Regions from separate parts of the Methylobacterium sp. Leaf113 genome, predicted to be linked through region 2. Evidence: predicted binding sites of a transcription regulator. Region 2 holds the regulator's gene; each other region holds the start of a gene.
The links. The regulator LexA, encoded in region 2, represses DNA repair genes until DNA is damaged. The targets are predictions, from matches to a motif close to TGTTCNNNNTGTGTTCNG.
Positions count from the first base shown of each region.

Region 1 (6,166 bases), on a different contig from region 2:
TACGGGGCCTACGATTACGGCTACGGCGGCGGCTGCTACACTGTCCCGCGCGTGCGCTGGACGCCTTACGGCTATCGCCGGGTGCTGGTCGAGCGCTGCTACTGAGCCGTTCCGGCGACACGGAAAGGGCCGCCGCGTGCGGCCCTTTTTCGTTGGGCGACGGATTTCCGGCCGATCAGCGACGCCGCTCGTCGCGGCGCTCCATCTTAACGACGCCGCTCGTCGCGGCGCTTGACCTCAGCGACGCCGCTCGTCGCGGCGCATGGGCATCGCGTCGATGGTGTCGAACAGCGCACCGGCCGCCAGCGGAGATGAGTCGGTCCGTTTCGCCCCGCCGTCCTTACCGACCAGGACGACCCGGAACGTGCCGCCCGGCAAACCGAGTGCGCCGCGCAGCCGATGGGCCTCCGGGGTGTCGCCGATGGCCTCCAGGGTTACCAGGTCCCGCTCCCTCACACCCGGCGCGGCCTTCGCCAGAATGGCGCGCTGCGCGGCGAGGTTCGGATCGGCGGCGTCGGGCGCCGAGAGCACCAGAACCCGCGAGACCCCGCGATACCGGGCCAGCGCATCCTCTGCGGCCTCCGCCGCGCCGATCCCCAGCAGCGTCGCACCGATCATCAACCCCAGCCGCATCCGCGTCCTCCCGCCTGAGCGTTCCGATCGGACAACGCACAACCGCCCCGCGCGGAACCCGGCGCCCGGTTCGTGCAGTCGATTCGACGCGTTGTCTTCGCCCCGCTGCATCCATTTTCGCAATCCGGCCCCCGTTCTCGTTCATGGAACCGCGTTGCGCATTCATCGACGTTTTCTGTTCTTTCGCGTTGCCCATTTTCCGCGTTGCCCGTTTTTCCGCGTTGCCGGCTCTTCCGCCATGTCTGCCATCCGCGTTGTTGACCGCATGCGGGGCCGGCCGTGCCCACCTTCTGGCCCACTCACCCGTTCGTCGATTCGCCCGCCATCGCGCAGGCGTGAAAATCCCCGGAGACGCCATGACCGCCGTTCCTGCGACCACCCTCAATCGCCGCATCGTCCTCGCCGCCCGCCCGCACGGCGAACCGAACGCGTCGCACTTCCGCCTGGAAGAGGCGCGGATGCCGACCCCGCAGGCCGGCGAGGTGCTGCTCGCCAACCGCTATCTCTCCCTCGATCCCTACATGCGCGGCCGCATGAGCGCGGCGAAATCCTATGCCGAGCCCGTCGCGATCGGCGACACCATGGTGGGGGCCACCGTGGCTGAGGTCGCGGCCTCGAACCATCCCGATTACCGCGTCGGCGAATGGGTGGTGGGGTTCGGCGGCTGGCAGGATTCCTATACCGCGGCGGGTGAGGGCCTGCGCAAGCTCGATCCCGAAGCGGCCCCCGTGACCACCGCCCTCGGGGTCCTCGGGATGCCCGGCATGACCGCCTATACGGGCCTCCTCAACATCGGACAGCCCAAGGCCGGCGAGACCGTGGTGGTGGCCGCCGCCGCTGGACCGGTCGGCTCCCTCGTCGGGCAGATCGCCAAGCGCAAGGGCGCGCGGGCGGTGGGCATCGCGGGCGGCCCCGAGAAATGCGCCTATCTGCGCGAGACCCTCGGTTTCGACGTCGCCCTCGATCACCGGGCCGAGGATTTCCCCGACGCCCTGGCGGCCGCCTGCCCGGACGGCATCGACGTCTATTTCGAGAATGTCGGCGGGGCGGTGTTCGATGCGGTCCTGCCGCTCCTCAACACCTTCGCGCGTATCCCGGTCTGCGGTCTCGTCTCCGGCTACAGCGCCACCGAACTGCCGCCCGGGCCGGACCGGATCCCGCTGCTGATGCGGGCGATCCTGTCGAAGCGCCTGCACGTCCAGGGCTTCATCGTCTGGGATTTCGCCGCCCAGGAGCGGGACTTCCTCGCCGAGGTCGGCGGCTGGCTCCGCGACGGGCTGATCGTCCACCGTGAGGACATCGTCGACGGCCTGGAGAACGCCCCCGATGCCTTCGCGGGCCTGCTGAAGGGGCGCAACTTCGGCAAGCTCCTCGTGCGCCTCGGGTGAGGCCGAGGGCAAGGCGCATCCCCGCGATGCGCCTTGCCAAGCGATGAGAACAAATATAGAACGTGAACCTGCGCGAATCCCGTGAGAGTCACGGGGACAGTTCGCTGGCCGCGATTGCCCGGAGCCGTTCGGAAGCTCATGAAAGGCGACATCGCGGCCGCCGGGAGGACGGGTCCCGGAGCTGCGGCGCATCGTGAGATCGATCGGTAGGAGAGAGCGGCATGGCCGGCAGCGTGAATAAGGTGATCCTGGTGGGCAATCTCGGGCGCGATCCCGAGACGCGGCGCCTCGCCTCCGGCGATCCGGTGGTGAACCTGCGCATCGCCACATCCGAGTCCTGGAAGGACAAGATGTCGGGTGAGCGCAAGGAGAAGACCGAATGGCACTCGGTGGTGATCTACAACGAGAACCTCGCCCGCGTGGCGGAGCAGTACCTGCGCAAGGGCTCGAAGGTCTATATCGAGGGCCAGCTCCAGACCCGCAAATGGGCCGACCAATCCGGCGCGGAGAAGTACACCACCGAGGTGGTGCTGCAGCGTTTCCGCGGTGAGCTGACGCTCCTCGACGGGCGCAGCGGCGGCGGCGAGATGGGCATGGACGAAGAGGGCGGCGGCCAGATCAGCCGCGGCGGCGATTTCGGCGGCGGTGGCGGACGCGGCGGCGACCGGGGCGGGGATTACGGCGGTGGTGGCGGTGCCGGCGGCGGCCGCTCGTCCGGTGGCGGCGGCGATCGCCGGCCCGCATCGGGTGGGGGCAGCGGCGGCTCCAAGCCGAACTTCGACCTCGACGACGATATCCCGTTCTAGAGTTTGTCAGGGATCAGGGGAAACCGGTGATCCCGACCAGACACACGAGAACGGAAGACTCCCGGGCCAAGGTCTTCAAGGCCACGCGCCGTACCGAAGATCGTCCCTCACGGATCAGCCGAGCCCTCGCGGCGGCTGACGGGCGCGGCACCGGGGGTGTCGCGCCCGTTCGCGTTCGGTGGACGGCCGTCGCTCGCCACCCCCGCACGAAAGCGTCCTGGGCGACGCCTGCGCAAACCGTTGGTTGCCAGAGGGTTAAGGCTGATTTGGTGGCCTGCGCCATCGAAATGCGCTATGGCTTTGGGCAGGACCATGCGTGGCCCGGCCCGATCGCCGGTGATGCGCACACACATCCCGTGAGCGGGCGCGCCTGACCGGCGCCGCCGACGCTCCGGGCCTTCGTATCAGCAGAGACCGAAGACCTTGGCAGACAACGAACTTCCGGGCGCCGGCACGCCGCCGCCCGCCTCCGATATCAAGCCCGTCTCCATCACCGACGAGATGAAGCGCTCCTACCTCGATTACGCCATGAGCGTGATCGTGAGCCGGGCGCTGCCGGATGCGCGCGACGGCCTCAAGCCGGTGCACCGGCGCATCCTCTACGCGGCCTACGAGAGCGGGCACCTGCCCGAGCGCAAATACGTCAAGTCGGCCCGCATCGTCGGCGACGTGATCGGTCTCTACCACCCGCACGGCGACCAATCGATCTACGACGCCTTGGTCCGCATGGCCCAGGACTTCTCGATGCGCCTGATGCTCATCGACGGGCAGGGCAATTTCGGCTCCGTCGACGGCGATCCGGCGGCGGCCATGCGCTACACCGAGTCGCGTCTCGCCAAGCCCGCCAACGCGCTGCTGGCGGATATCGACAAGAACACCGTCGACTTCCAGCCGAACTACGACGAGTCGCGCGAGGAGCCGACCGTCCTGCCGGCCCGCTTCCCCAACCTGCTGGTCAACGGCGCCGGCGGCATCGCGGTGGGCATGGCCACCAACATCCCGCCGCACAATCTCGGCGAGCTGATCGACGCCTGCGTCGCCCTCATCGACGAACCCGGCCTGTCGATCGAGCAGCTCACCGAGATCGTGCCCGGCCCCGATTTCCCCACCGGCGGTTCGATCCTGGGACGGGCCGGCACGCGCCAGGCCTACGCCACGGGGCGCGGCTCGGTCATCATGCGGGCCAAGTCCCACGTGGAGGAGCTGCGCAAGGAGCGCGAGGCGCTGATCTTCACCGAGATCCCGTATCAGGTGAACAAGGCGACTCTGATGGAGAAGATCGCCGAGCTGGTGAAGGAGAAGCGCATCGAGGGCATCTCCGACCTGCGCGACGAATCCGACCGCGACGGCATGCGCATCGTGGTCGAGATCAAGCGCGACGCCATGGCGGACGTGGTGCTCAACCAGCTCTACCGCTTCACCCCGCTGCAATCGTCCTTCGGCTGCAACATGGTGGCGCTGAACGGCGGCCGCCCCGAGCTGATGAACCTGAAGGACCTGCTCCAGGCCTTCATCGATTTCCGCGAAGAGGTGGTGTCCCGCCGGACCAAGTTCCTCCTCAACAAGGCGCGCGAGCGCGCCCACGTGTTGTGCGGCCTCGCCATCGCGGTCGCCAACATCGACGAGGTGATCCGCCTGATCCGGACCTCGCCCGACCCCAACAGCGCCCGCGACGCGCTGATGGCGCGCGACTGGCCGGCCCACGACATCGCGCCGCTGATCGCCCTCGTGGACGATCCGCGCCACCGGGTGTCGGATGACGGCACCTATCGCCTGTCCGAGGTCCAGGCCCGCGCCATCCTCGACCTGCGCCTGCAGCGCCTGACCGCCCTCGGGCGCGACGAGATCGGCGACGAGTTGAAGAAGCTCGCCGACGAGATCGCCGACTATCTCGACATCCTGCGCTCGCGCCTGCGCATCATGGGTATCGTCAAGGACGAGTTCGCCGAGGTCCGCGAGGCCTACGCCACCCCGCGCCGGACCATGATCCTGGACTGGGACGCCAACGTCGAGGACGAGGACCTGATCCAACGCGAGGACATGGTCGTCACCGTGTCCCACGCGGGCTACGTCAAGCGCGTGCCGCTCTCGACCTACCGCTCCCAGCGCCGCGGCGGCAAGGGCCGCTCCGGCATGGCGACCCGCGACGAGGATTTCGTCACCCGCCTGTTCGTGGCCAACACCCACACGCCGGTGCTGTTCTTCTCGAACCAGGGCCAGGTCTACAAGGAGAAGGTCTGGCGCCTGCCGATGGCGGCGCCGAACGCGCGCGGCAAGGCGCTGGTCAACATCCTGTCCATGGATGCCGGCACCGAGCGCATCACCACCATCATGCCGCTGCCGGAGGACGAGGCCTCCTGGGAGACCCTGGACGTCATGTTCGCCACCGCCAGCGGCGGGGTCCGACGCAACAAGCTCTCGGACTTCGTGCAGGTGAACCGCGCCGGCAAGATCGCCATGAAGCTCGATGAGGGTGACCACATCGTCCACGTGGAGATCTGCCGCGCCGACCAGAACGTGCTGCTCACCACGCAGGCGGGCCAGTGCATCCGCTTCCCCGTCGAAGATGTCCGCGTCTTCAAGGGCCGCGATTCCACCGGCGTGCGCGGCATCAACCTGGCCAAGGACGACCGCGTCATCTCGATGACCATCCTCAACAGCTTCGACGCCAGCCCCGAGGAGCGCGCCGGCTACCTGAAGATGCGGCGCGCTGTGATCGGCGACGGCGTCGAGGGCGAGGAGACGACGAGCCCCGAGGCGGAGGAGGGCGTCGCAGAGGCCAGCGCGATCTCGCTCGATCGCTACAACGAGATGGGCGCCAACGAGCAGTTCGTGCTTACGCTGTCGGAGCGCGGATTCGGCAAGCGGACGTCGTCCTACGAATACCGGACCTCGGGCCGCGGCGGCAAAGGCATCACGGCCATGCGGGTCAATGCCCGCAACGGCAACCTCGTGGCCTCCTTCCCGGTCCAGCCCTCCGACCAGATCATGCTGGTCACCGATGGCGGCCAGCTCATCCGGGTGCCGGTGGACGACATCCGCATCGTCGGCCGCGCCTCGCAGGGCGTGACGGTGTTCAACACCGAGAAGACCGAGAAGGTCGTGTCGGTGGAGCACATCGAGGGCGAGGACGAGACCGAGGGCGGCGACGAGGCCGCGTAGGCCACGGCGCACGGCCACGAACGAACGACACGGGCGGGCCCTCGGCGGAGGACCCGCCCGTGTCGTTTCCGGGCTGAGGGGTTGCTTCGCGGCTGAGGGCTTCCCTCCCGGCTGAGGGGTTCCCTCCGGGCCGGAGGTTCCGTTTCGAGACGAAATGCTCTACCCCGGGCCGCGATG
Region 1 covers NZ_LMNJ01000012.1:287,107-293,272, reverse strand. Annotated here, with positions in the region: gene ASF60_RS10510 (hypothetical protein) at 1-105, shown strand, start outside; gene ASF60_RS10505 (DUF4174 domain-containing protein) at 238-633, opposite strand; gene ASF60_RS10500 (NADP-dependent oxidoreductase) at 990-2,021, shown strand; gene ssb (single-stranded DNA-binding protein) at 2,243-2,827, shown strand; gene gyrA (DNA gyrase subunit A) at 3,329-5,989, shown strand; gene coaD (pantetheine-phosphate adenylyltransferase) at 6,164-6,166, shown strand, end outside.
Region 1: ssb (single-stranded DNA-binding protein) is a predicted target of LexA. The motif match lies at 2,067-2,084, and genes of this name have one in related genera.

Region 2 (6,166 bases):
GGATGTCCTCGAAGGTCACCCTGCGGGTCGCGCCCAAAGCCTACATGAAGCGGGTGGTGGAGCGGTTCAGCCTCGATCGCTGGCTCGGGACCGAGACGGCCCGCAAGCAGCTGATGATGGCGGGCTACCGCTCGCCGGGCGCCGAAACCGCCTTCCTGTTCTTCCGCCTCGTGACGCCGGTCGTTCTGGCGGTGGTGGCGATCTTCTACCTGTTTGTGCTCGGGGTTCTGGACCAGCCCTTCGCGATCCGGGCGATGATCGTGATCGCGGTCCTTCTCTTCGGGATCAAGGCGCCGGAACTCTACCTTCACAACGCGTCGAGCAAGCGCCAGACGGAAATTCGCTCGGCCTGGCCGGATGCGCTCGACCTCACGTTGATCTGCGTCGAATCCGGCATGTCGGTGGAGCACGCCTTTCGCCGCGTCAGCGCCGAGGTCTCCGGGCAGTCCATCGTTCTGGCCGAGGAACTCGCGGTGCTGACCGCCGAGCTGTCCTACCTTCCGGACCGGCGCATGGCCTTCGAGAACCTCGCCAGCCGCATCGGCCTCGACCAGATCAAGGCGGTCACGACGGCGCTGATCCAGGCCGAGCGCTACGGCACCCCGGTCGGCCAGGCCCTGCGCGTGCTGTCGCAGGAAAGCCGGGACATGCGCATGAACGAGGCCGAGAAGAAGGCGGCGGCCCTGCCGCCGAAGCTGACCGTGCCGATGATCCTGTTCTTCCTGCCCGTGCTCTTCGTCGTCATCCTGACGCCCGCCATGATCCAGGTCTTTCGCTGACCCACGCCGGAGCCCGATCCGACCCGTGCGCGGCCGTGACCCGGCATTCCCCGCTCACGGTGGCGGGTCAAACCCCTGAGGAGCCCCGACCGGGCGAGCGGTGCGGCGGCAGCCCGGGCGCGTCGAGGATTTTCGTGGCGCCGAATTCCTGCCATGCGGGTGCGATGCTCAGTCCAGCCACTCCGCACGCCCCGCGCCCCGACACCCCCATGAACGACCTGACTTACGCGATCGGCGACATTCACGGATGCGCCGATGCCCTGATGCGGCTGCTCGAACGGATCAACGCCCATCGGGGCGACCGCAGCGCCCGCATCGTCTGCCTCGGCGACTACGTCGATCGCGGCCCCGACAGCGCACGGGTCGTCGCGATGCTGAGCCACCTGCAGGCCTCGGCACCGAACGCCGTCGTCTGCCTCATGGGAAACCACGAGCGGATGATGATCGATGCGTATCGCGATGCGGCGGACGCGGCGGTCTGGCTCGCCAATGGCGGCGATGCCACGCTCCGCTCGTTCGGCGTCACGGAGCCGGACGCGCTTCCGTCGGAGGTGGTGCGCTGGATGGCGTCGCTCCCCACCTTCCACGAGGATGCCCTGCGCTACTACGTTCACGCCGGCTTCCGTCCGGGGCGCACCGGACCGGATCCCGATGTCGCCAACCACCTCTGGATTCGCCAGCCCTTTCTTGGCGCCGGTTTCGACTTCGGCAAGCACGTGGTCCATGGGCATACGCCGCAGCGGACCGGAATTCCCGATCAGAAGCGCTACCGGACCAATCTCGACACCGCCTGCGTCTATGGCCGGCAGCTCACGGCCGGCATCTTCGACCAAGGGCAGGCCGGCCCGATCGGGTTTCTCCACGTCGATCGCGACGGATCGGCTTGAGGTGACTGCGCCCGCGCTCCGCTTGCCCCGGCCTGAAGGCCGCGACGAGGCGAGGAACGAAGAGCGAGGCTCATTCGAGGCGGCCCGATGCAGGCCGCCGCGACATCGGATCAGGCGAACAGGAAGTCGTTCAGCGTCAGCAACGGGCCCAGGGCTCCACCCGCGCTGACCTGAAGCTGCCCCTGGGACCCGCCCGCGGCGTCGTGAACCTCGTAGACGCGCGCGTTGCCGGACGTTCCGATGAGGTCCAGGGTCGAGGCGACGGCGAACCCGCTGAACTGGATCACATCGCCGCCCGATTGCCCCGCGCCCTGGAAATCGACGATCAGGTCGCGAATGCCCTTCGTCTCCAGATCGCCGAAGGTGATGACGAAGGTGTCATCCCCGGCTCCGCCGGCAACCCGGTCGCCGCCGCGACCGCCCATGATGAGATCGGCGCCGGCGCCACCGTTCAGGATGTCGGTGCCGTCGCCACCTTCCAGGACGTCATCCCCCGCGTCGCCACGCAGGTTGTCGTCGCCGAGACCGGCATAGAGGCGATCGGCGCCGGTGCCGCCCTCGAGCAGGTCATCGCCCTCGCCGCCATCGAGCCCGTCGGCGCCCGCACCCCCGAGAAGGGTGTCGTTGCCGACGCCGCCATAGAGCCAATCCTTGCCGGCCCCACCGTCGATGTGATCGTCGCCCCGTCCGCCCTCGACGTAATCGTCGCCGCCGAAGGCCGAGAAGGTGTCGGATTTGCTGCCGAGCCAGATCTGGTCCTTGCGATCCGTTGCGATCGGAAGGCCCTTGTCCTGAAGGAGAGCGAGATCGAGATCCGAGATCTGCGGGCGCCATCCCCAGGGCGAATAGGGGTCCATCAGATCTTCGACGCCCGAGACATGCGCCCGCGCATCGTCGAGCTTGGCAGGGCCACCCAGGACCGTGGTTGTATTCTCGTCGTAATACACCATCGATCCGTTTTCATACCAGGCCGGCTGGAAATCGATGAACCCGATGGCATGGGCGATCTCATGCTGGAACAGCCCGAACGCGTCGATCTTGTTGGACGGGACACCGGCTTGTCCCTGCGGATCGAAGAAGAGATCGCCGAGCTTGTCCTGGCCCAGGGTGACCTTGCCGTCCGCCTCGCCTCCATTGCCATCCCAACCCTCGCGCGCTTCGAGGATCGGGGCGAAGGTCCATCCCTGGCCGTCCCAGGCATAGCTGGGACCGGCATTGGCCAGGACATTTCCGCCGGCGAAATTGCCCATCGCGATGGCGATCTCGATTACGGCGTCGCCCTGGATGTGTTTCGCCCAGCCATCCGCCGCGCCTTGCGCCGTCGCCAGGATGAGGTCTGCTTGGCCGCCAGCGGCATTGCGGGAACTTTCACTGTCCCAATACGCAATGATTTTCGACATTTTTGCTTGGCCTTGTCGTTGTTCTGGCGTTTTTCTATAAGGGTAATCTCTATCTATAGGCAGTAAAGGACACAACGACGGGGTTTTCTCTTGGTTAAGGAGAGATGAGAGGCAAGGCTTGCAGTGTATGATGCTTCGTAACGCGAACCGTCCATCGCATCGCGCCGTGCCTTTGCGGAATGCGGAGAACGGCCGATCCGGGTGCGACAGAGTCGAGAAACGCGCGCCTTCCCGGTTCGCGCCTTCCCGGTTCGCGCCTTCCCGGTTCGCGCCTTCCCGGTTCGCGCCTTCCCGGTTCGCGCCTTCCCGGTTCGCGCCTTCCCGGTTCATGCCTTCCCGGTTCATGCCTTCCCGATTCATGCCTGCCCGACGCGCACGAAACCTGAGCGCCCTCGATCGCGGGGCAAGGTCTGCGCTCTGGCGGCCTTTCCGCCCGATCCGGATATTGCCAGAGTTGCGTCCGGGTGCTCTGGTGACCGGTGACCGGACCAACCCGACCGGCCCTGAATTGGGATCGGACGCGCGCCACCGCGCACGAATGTCGCCTTTTTTAAGGAACTCTTGCAGAACACTTGCGGAACGTTTAACGTGTTCGTGGTTTGTTTCTGTGGTCGTCCGCCGCAGCCAATGTCTCCAACGAAGAGTGTTCCGCATGTTGACGCGTAAGCAACTGGATTTGCTCCAGTTCATCCAGCTTCGGATGCGCGAGAGCGGCGTTCCCCCGTCCTTCGACGAAATGAAGGACGCCCTCGATCTGAAGTCGAAATCGGGCATCCACCGCCTGATCACGGCCTTGGAGGAGCGGGGCTTTCTGCGGCGTCTGCCGAACCGGGCCCGCGCCATCGAGGTGATCCGGATGCCCGAGAGCCTCGGCGGTCAATCCGCCTCGGCGCGGACCGCGCCTGCGGCGGAAGTCCGTCGCTTCACCCCGAGCGTGGTCGAGGGCGGCAAGGGCAAGGGCGTGCCGGCCGGCGCCTCCATCTCACGCCTGCCGACCACCCAGGCGACCGACGAGAGCGGCCGGGCCGTAACGATCCCGGTGATGGGGCGGATCGCGGCCGGTACGCCGATCTCGGCCATCCAGGAGCAGAGCCATTCGGTGACGATGTCGCCGGACTTTCTCGCGGGTGGCGAGCACTATGCCCTGGAGGTGCGCGGCGATTCGATGATCGAGGCCGGCATTCTCGACGGCGATCTCGTGGTGATCCGCAAGCAGGACACGGCGAATACCGGGGACATCATCGTGGCCCTGATCGATGACGAGGAAGCGACCCTCAAGCGCCTGCGCCGACGGGGATCGTCCATCGCTCTCGAGGCCGCCAATCCGGCTTACGAGACCCGCGTGCTCGGCCCTGATCGGGTGCAGATCCAGGGGCGCCTCGTCAGTCTCGTGCGTCGTTACTGAGGCTCTTCGCCGGTCCCTTCGCCAATTCCTTCGCCCGGCCCTTCGCCGGGCGAACCTGGTGCGTCCTTTGCTCGCCCGATCGGCGCTGCCGGCACGATGTCCGGTGCGGCACGCGCCGGTGCGTCCGTGTTGGCAGGTGCCACGGGTCGCCAGGGAACGGCTTCTCCCGGGCGCCGGGTCGTAACGACGCGGGCGCCCTCGCGCGTGAGGCGCAAGGCCGCCGCGCCGTGTGCCGCCAGGAAGGTCCGGTCGAGGACGAACGCCGCGGCGCAGCCCGGCGGGGCCGATTGGCGGCTGATCAGGATATCGGCCCGGGCGCAATCCTCCGGGAAGGCGCGCTTGTCGGTGACGAGGGCGACCCTGCGCCCATCCGGCAGGGTCAGGGTACAGCCGAGGCCATCGCACCGGGCGTCCGGAAAGGCCGGGACGGCGCCGGCCTTCCGGGCATCGCCATCCGCTTTCAGCCATTGTTCGAGCACGAAGGCCGGCGGACGCCCCAGAGTGGCGAGGTGTCCGCTGCGATCCCGGATCGCCGCCCCGGTGCCTTCCCGATCGACGTAGATGTCGAAGGGATCGGGCGACGCCGCGAAGGCGATGCCGATCGCTGCCGGGATCAACCCGAGCCAACGCAGGGACGAAGCCGGAAGGGTGAGCAGGAGGAGGCCGGCCGCCAGCAGCCCCAACGCCCCCGCCCCGAAGGCCGGCACCACCACGACGGCGTGTCCGAAGCCCGCGATCCAGGTCGAGATCGACAGCATTCCGCGCACCGCCAGACCCATCGCCCACCACACCGGCTGATCCAGGGCGAACGGATAGGCGAGGATGCCGAGCACCGCCGCGGGCATCACCGCCAGGGAGACCAGCGGGAGGGTGAGCGCATTGCCGACGAGGCCGAAGGGCTGCACCGTCTGGAAATGATAGGTCGCGAAGGGCGCGGTGGCGATCTGCGCCACGAGGGTCGTGGCCAGCGTTCCGACGATCGCGGCGATCAGGAACGCGACGGCGCGGGTGACGGGACCGGCGCCCTCGCGCCGGCCGCCCTGTCCGGCGATCAGCGGTGCGCAGGCGATGAGCCCGGCAACGGCGCCGAAGGACATCTGGAAGCTGGGGCCGAGGAGCCCGTCCGGTTCCCGCGCCAGGGCGATCAGCGCGGCGAGCGCGAGGTTGCGCATGCTGAGGGCCGGCCGATCGACCAGAATCGCGCCGAGCATCACCAGGGTCATGATCAGCGAGCGTTCGGCCGCGATGTCCCACCCGGAGAACACGCAATAGGCGGTGACCCCCACCATGGCGATGCCGGCGGCGATCTTCTTGATGGGCCAGTGCAGGGCGGTGAACGGCACGATCGCCAGCCCGGCCCGCACCAGCCAGAACACCACGCCGGCGGCCAGCACCATGTGGAGCCCGGAGATCGACACAACATGGTTGCGAGTTGGCCGGCAAACCATGAGGCCTGCGGGCGACCAAAAGCCTGGACCCAGCTCGATGGCAAGCCCGGCGGGCAGGCACGTCCCATGCGAACAGGCCAATGCGACCGTCTTGCGAGGGGCAAGCGACATGGCGGTCGCCCAACCCTCCGCATCGGAGCGGCGGGCAGGCCCCCCGGGGTCTCCCGAGTGCCATCCCACATCCAGGAACAGCTACGGCAATCCCTACCGGGTGGGGACGAGCCCTACCGCCTCCACGACATCCGTC
Region 2 covers NZ_LMNJ01000023.1:60,078-66,243, forward strand. Annotated here, with positions in the region: gene ASF60_RS14265 (type II secretion system F family protein) at 1-779, shown strand, start outside; gene ASF60_RS14270 (metallophosphoesterase family protein) at 989-1,666, shown strand; gene ASF60_RS14275 (calcium-binding protein) at 1,777-3,411, opposite strand; gene lexA (transcriptional repressor LexA) at 3,719-4,471, shown strand; partial or broken gene ASF60_RS14285 (ComEC/Rec2 family competence protein) at 4,465-5,895, opposite strand.

Region 3 (6,166 bases), on a different contig from region 2:
TCCCGGATTGGCGCAATGGGCCGTGACGATGCGCCCGTCCGCCAGCGCCATGTCGGCCAGAAAACGCTTGTAGCGACGCACGAGGCGCGCCTCGATCAGGGGCGCGGCGAAGCGCATCGGCGGATCCGGGGTCACAAACAGGTTGATGTCCGCCCCCGTCGCCCCGGAATCGGGCAGCGATGAGGCGTCCGGGCTGGTCAGTGCTGGCCGGATGCGACAGACTCCATCGGAGAGTCCCGCTCCATGGGACATTCCCGGATCGTCGCCCGGGATCGTCTGTGTTCGTCCGCGAGGCCGCCATGTTCAACCTGTTCGACATTCTCCAGGCGCAGGCGGGCGCCCAGACTCAGGGCTCGGCGATTCCAGGGTTCGGGTTTCCGGGGGGCGGCCTGCAGAGCTTCGGGCCCCAATTCGGACTGTCTCAGGAACAGGGTCTGCGCGCCATGCAGGCCCTTCTGCCGGCCCTGACCATGGGGTTGCAGCGCAATGCGGCCCAGGACCCGATGGGCTTCGCCCAGATGTTCAACCTCGTCGGCCCTGCCGCGCCGCCGCCGCCGTCGCAGATGGACATGCTGGTCAAGCAGCTCTTCGGGTCGCCCCATCTCAGCCAAGCGGTGCTTCAGCAGGCGGCGACCGTGAGCGGAGTGGCGATGCCGGCCCTGAAGCAGATGCTACCCGTCATGGCCGGCATGGTGGTGGCGGGCATCGTCCACGTGATGATCAATCAGGCGCCGCAGCCCGCGCCGGCGCCCCGTGCGATGCCCGATCCGTTCGGATTTTCGCCCAATGCCTGGTCGGACATGATGCAGGCCTTTCTGACGGGCCATGGTCCGGGTCCGACGCCTGCGCCGCAGACGCGGCCGCGTCCAACCCCGCCCCGCCTCCCGCAGGCGGCGGTTTCGGGGGCCACTTCGGCCCAAACCTCCACGAAGGCCCCGGCCAACGCAGAGGGCAAAGCCAACGCAGAGAGCAAGGCTGGCGCAGATGCAGGCTTCGATCTGATGCAGCAGATGTTTCAGACCGGCCTGGAGGTGCAGCAGGAAAACGCGCGGGCGATGCAACGCCTGTTCGACACGTTCTGGCAGGCGCCGAAGAAAGCCGCCGATAATTCGTCGCCTCGTGATAACGCCGTTTCCGGAGATTCCTCCAGACCCACGCCAAAAGGGGGTACGGGCCGGCGCTGAGGGCCGGTCGGCGGGATCAGGACGACGAGCTCACGAGCTTGCTGCCGATATAGGTGTACATCGCAGCGGTCTGGTCGGCCATGTAATGGATCGCCGTCACGATCGCGAGGAAGACCAGGCCCATGATCAGGCCGTACTCGATCGCCGTCGAACCAGTCGTGTTCTTGAGGAATCGTCCGAAGAGGGCGGAATTGGCAGTCCGTGACCGCAGGCTGGATCGTTTGGATACCAGATCGGTCATGGTCGCATCGTGTCTTTCGTCTGGCCTAGCCGGCCGATCGGTAAAGGGTCTTTCTTGCGGAGGCCTTAAGCTGATGGGCGAGCCCGGAGGTAAATTCAGAAAAATCCTTTCGGAAGGATTTTGCCGGTGGCGAAATCTTCGGCTGGCACCGGGTCTTCGGCTGGCACCGGGTCGTCGGGGCGATGCCCGCGACGGCCCGGTCCGTCCTGGGGAGGCTCGGGTCGGCGCCCGTCAGGCCTTGCCGGATTCCTTCCGCAGCGCATCGATCCGCTGCGAGGCTTCGGCCTTGTCGAGGTCCGGATCGAACGAGTCCGGCGACTTCGCCTCCTCCGACAGGGTCTTGAGATAGGAGGCCTGCGCGCCGGTCATCGGCTCGCCGCCGGTGGTCCACTGGCTCGGATCCTTAATCTGATTGGAGGTGTCCTTCGGGTCGGTCTTCGGGTTGGTGTCCGACTCGGCATGCTGGGTCTTGGCCATGGTGTGTTTCCTTAGTTCACGAAATGTTCTTGTGAACGCGGCGATCGCATGCGTGTTCCGACGGTCTCGCGCTGCGGATCGCCGTGTCCCGTGGTCAAGTGTCCCAGGCAATTGCTCCAGGTCTCCGTACAGGGTTCCACACGCTGATGCGGTGCTGTCCGGCCGAGGCTGGTTCGGCCAACGGGGGATGCCGGCCGGAACCGCCTGACGGATCCAGCCGGTGTTGTTCCCGACCAGGAGGCTTGACGGGCCATCGGGGGCCTGGAACATGTCAACATCACTGACATAAATCGAGGTCGCCCCCGACGTGAGTGCCCCCGTGATGCGAGACGCCGATCCCGATGCGCCGCTGCCGACCCCAGGCTCCGGCGACGATCTGATCGAGCTCCTGTTCTTCGCCTACCGGGATTTCGTCGGTGATCCCGACCGCATCCTGGCGCAGTATGGCTTCGGGCGGGCGCACCATCGCGTGCTGCATTTCGTCGATCGCTATCCGGGTCTTACGATCGCCGAACTTCTGGATATCCTGCGCATCACCAAGCAGAGCCTCAATCGGGTGCTGAAGGATTTGATCGAGCAGGGCTACATCGCGCAGAAGACCGGCACGAACGATCGCCGCCAGCGCCTTCTGTTCTGCACCGCCGCCGGTGCCGACCTCGCGGGCGATCTCATCCGGCTGCAGAGCCGCCGGGTGGCACGGGCGCTGACGGATTCCGAGCATGGCGGCGAGCGGCCGCTCTCGGCCGAAAGCTTCCTGTTCGGCATGATCGAACCCGACGCGCGCGCGGCCGTCCGGCGCCTCATGGCGCGCCGGACCCGGAGCGCCGCCTGATGGCCGCGCCCAGCCCGCGCCTGGGCAGCGAACTGCCCGACCATGCGCCGCACATCCTGGTGGTCGACGACGACCGCCGCGTGCGCGAGCTGCTGTCCCGTTTCCTCTACGAACAGGGATTTCGGGTGACGTCCGCCGGCAACGTCCCGGAGGCCCGGATCAAGGCACAGTGCTTCGTCTTCGACGCCCTGGTGCTCGACGTGATGATGCCGGGTGAGAGCGGCTTCGACTATGCCCGCGAAGTGCGCCAGACCTCGCGCGTCCCCATCCTGATGCTGACCGCCCGCTCGAACCCCAACGACCGGGTGATGGGTCTCGAGATCGGTGCCGACGACTATCTGCCCAAGCCTTTCGAGCCGCGCGAACTGATCCTGCGCCTGTCCAACATCATCAAGCGGCGCAGCGACGATGGCGGCCGGGCCCGGGGGCACGACACCGTGACCTTCGGCCCGTTCTCCTATCGCATCGACCGGGGCGAGCTGCGCCGCGAGGACGAGACCATCCGCATCACCGAGCGGGAGCGGGAAATCCTGACCATCCTGGCGCAGGCCGGTGGGGCCAACGTGGAGCGTGAGGCGCTGGCCGGGAGCGGGGGCCTCGCCGCCGAACGCAGCATCGATGTGCAGATCAACCGTCTGCGCCGGAAGACCGAGGTCGATCCGACCAATCCCTTGTTCCTGCAGACGGTGCGGGGCGTCGGTTACCGCCTCGCAATCGACTGATCCGCATGGCCGCCTCCGGCCTCCTGCAGCGCACCGCGACCCGTCTCGCCGCCCTGCCCCGCCCGGCCCGCCTGTGGCGGCTGCTCAGCCGCGCCATCGGCGACGTGCTGCCCAAGGGGCTCTATGCCCGCTCCCTGATCATCATCATCGCGCCCGTGGTGCTGCTCCAATCGGTGATCGCCTACACCTTCATGGAGCGGCACTGGCAGCTCGTGACGCGGCGTCTCTCCGCCGCCGTCACGGCCGACGTCGCCGCGCTGATCGACATCTACGAGAGCTATCCGCAGGACAAGGATTCCGAGACCCTGACCCGGATCGCCAACGACCGGCTCAACCTCGACGTCGACATCCTGAAAGGGGCCAAGCTCCCGCCGGCGGGGCCGCGCCCGTTCTTCTCGATCCTCGACGAAGCCCTCTCCGACGAGATCCGGCGCCAGATCCGCCGGCCCTACTGGATCGATACGGTGGGCCGCTCCAGCCTCATCGAGATCCGGGTGGCGATCCCCGACGGGGTGATGCGCGTCACCGCCCGGCGCAGCATGGCCTATGCCTCGAATTCGCACATCTTCCTGCTGTGGATGAGCGGATCGTCGCTGGTGCTGCTCGGCGTCGCCATCCTGTTTCTGCGCAACCAGATCAAGCCGATCCTGCGTCTCGCCGCCGTGGCCGAGAGCTTCGGCAAGGGGCGTGAGATCGAGTTCCGGCCGCGCGGCGCCCGCGAGGTCCGTCAGGCGGGCCATGCCTTCATCGAGATGAAGCGACGCATCGAGCGGGCGATGGAGCAGCGCACGACCATGCTCAACGGGGTCAGCCACGACCTGCGCACCATCATCACGCGCTTCAAGCTTTCCCTCGCGCTGGTCGAGCAGACCCCGGAGGTCGAGGACCTGCAGCGCGACGTCGACGAGATGAGCCGGATGCTGGAGGCTTATCTCGCCTTCGCGCGCGGCGATTCGGGCGAGGCGGCGGTGCCGACCGACATGCGCGCCCTGCTGGAGGACCTGCGCACCGATGTGGAGCGCCTCGGCGCCCATGTGGACGCGGTGGAGATGGACGATCACCCGGACGTGACGTCCTTCCACGTGACGCTTCGGCCGGACGCGATGCGGCGCTGCCTGTTCAACCTCGCCGCCAACGCAGCCCGCTACGGCGACACCGTGCTGATCACGGGCCGGCGCGAGCACCGCGCCTTTCTGGTCTCCATCGACGATGACGGACCGGGCATTCCCGCCGATCAGCGGGAGGAGGTGTTCAAGCCCTTCGTGCGCCTCGACGACGCGCGGCAGGATGCCGGCGGGTCCGGGCTCGGCCTCTCCATCGCCCGCGACATCGCCCGCGCCCACGGCGGAGACGTCGCCCTGCACGACAGTCCGCTCGGCGGTCTGCGGGCGACCGTGCGAATTCCCGCCTGACCGGGCTTCTTCGTTCGTGCCGTAGCGTCTCGGTCCCGCAGGAGCTTGGCCAGACGATCTTGGCGCGCACCGCCCCGCGATGCTATGGGGAAGGCAGTGAACGCCACACGGTCCGGTGAACCGGGTCCGACAGAGGTTGAGAGACCCGCATGAACAACCCGCTGACCCCCCTCCTGATTCTCCTGCTCCTGCCGATCACCGCCATCGGCGCCGTGCTGTATACGGATGCGGGCATCGAGCCGGCCCTGTTCTACGCCACTGTGAAGACCTTCGTGGTGCTGTTCATCGTCGCCGGCGGCCTCTGCTTCGCCGCAAGCCGCCTCGCGGCCCGCACCGAGGGCTGAAGCTTTTGGGTTCGCGGCAGCGAACCTCTTCGCGACACTGACGAAAACGCCCGGGCCGAGAGGTCCGGGCGTTTTCGTTCAAGGGCCATCCCGGCGTCGCTGGCTTCGCCCTACTCCGCCGCGATGCGGGGCTGGAACGGCTTCGGGTCGTTGGCCGAGGGCGTTGACGGCAGCGCGAAGGCGCCTTCCGTCGGCTCGTCCACCGCGCCGATGAAGCGGCCGAAGACACGCACGAACAGGCGCGACAGGTCGTCCACCAGGATGAAGATCGCCGGCACGAAGATCAGCGACAGGCCGGTGGAGACGATGAGGCCACCGATCACCGCGATCGCCATCGGCGCCCGGAACTCGCCACCGATGCCGAGCGCCATGGCTGAGGGCACCATGCCGGCCGCCATCGCGATGGTGGTCATCACGATCGGCCGGGCGCGCTTGCGGCCCGCATCGACGATCGCGGTGACGCGGTCGACCCCGCGCGCCATCTCCTCGACGGCGAAGTCCACCAGCATGATGGCGTTCTTGGTCACCACGCCCATCAGCATGAGGATGCCGATCACCACCGGCATCGAGATCGGCTTGTTGAAGATCAGCAGGCCCAGGATGGCGCCGCCGATGGAGAGCGGCAGCGAGAACAGGATGGTCAGCGGCTGCAGGAAGTTGCCGAACAGCAGCACGAGCACGCCGAACACCATCATCAGGCCGGCGCCCATGGCGAGGGCAAAGCCTTCGAACACCTCGCCCATCACTTCGGCGTCGCCGGTCTGCCGGATGGTCACGCCGGGCGGAAGGTCCTTCGCGGTGGGAAGGTCGAGGATCGCGGCAATGAGCGAGCCCAGGGCATCGGACCCCTCCATGTCGGCTTCCAGCGCCACCCGGATGGCGCGGTCGTAGCGGTCGATCGCGGTGGGGCCGCGCCCGAGGCTGAGATCCGCCACCGTGGAGAGCGGCACCGCC
Region 3 covers NZ_LMNJ01000008.1:93,695-99,860, reverse strand. Annotated here, with positions in the region: gene sfsA (DNA/RNA nuclease SfsA) at 1-117, opposite strand, end outside; gene ASF60_RS07680 (DUF937 domain-containing protein) at 300-1,184, shown strand; gene ASF60_RS07675 (Flp family type IVb pilin) at 1,201-1,425, opposite strand; gene ASF60_RS07670 (DUF3072 domain-containing protein) at 1,657-1,902, opposite strand; gene ASF60_RS07665 (MarR family winged helix-turn-helix transcriptional regulator) at 2,225-2,734, shown strand; gene ASF60_RS07660 (response regulator) at 2,734-3,456, shown strand; gene ASF60_RS07655 (ATP-binding protein) at 3,462-4,868, shown strand; gene ASF60_RS07650 (hypothetical protein) at 5,018-5,212, shown strand; gene ASF60_RS07645 (efflux RND transporter permease subunit) at 5,323-6,166, opposite strand, start outside.
Region 3: ASF60_RS07670 (DUF3072 domain-containing protein) is a predicted target of LexA. The motif match lies at 1,916-1,933, and genes of this name have one in related genera.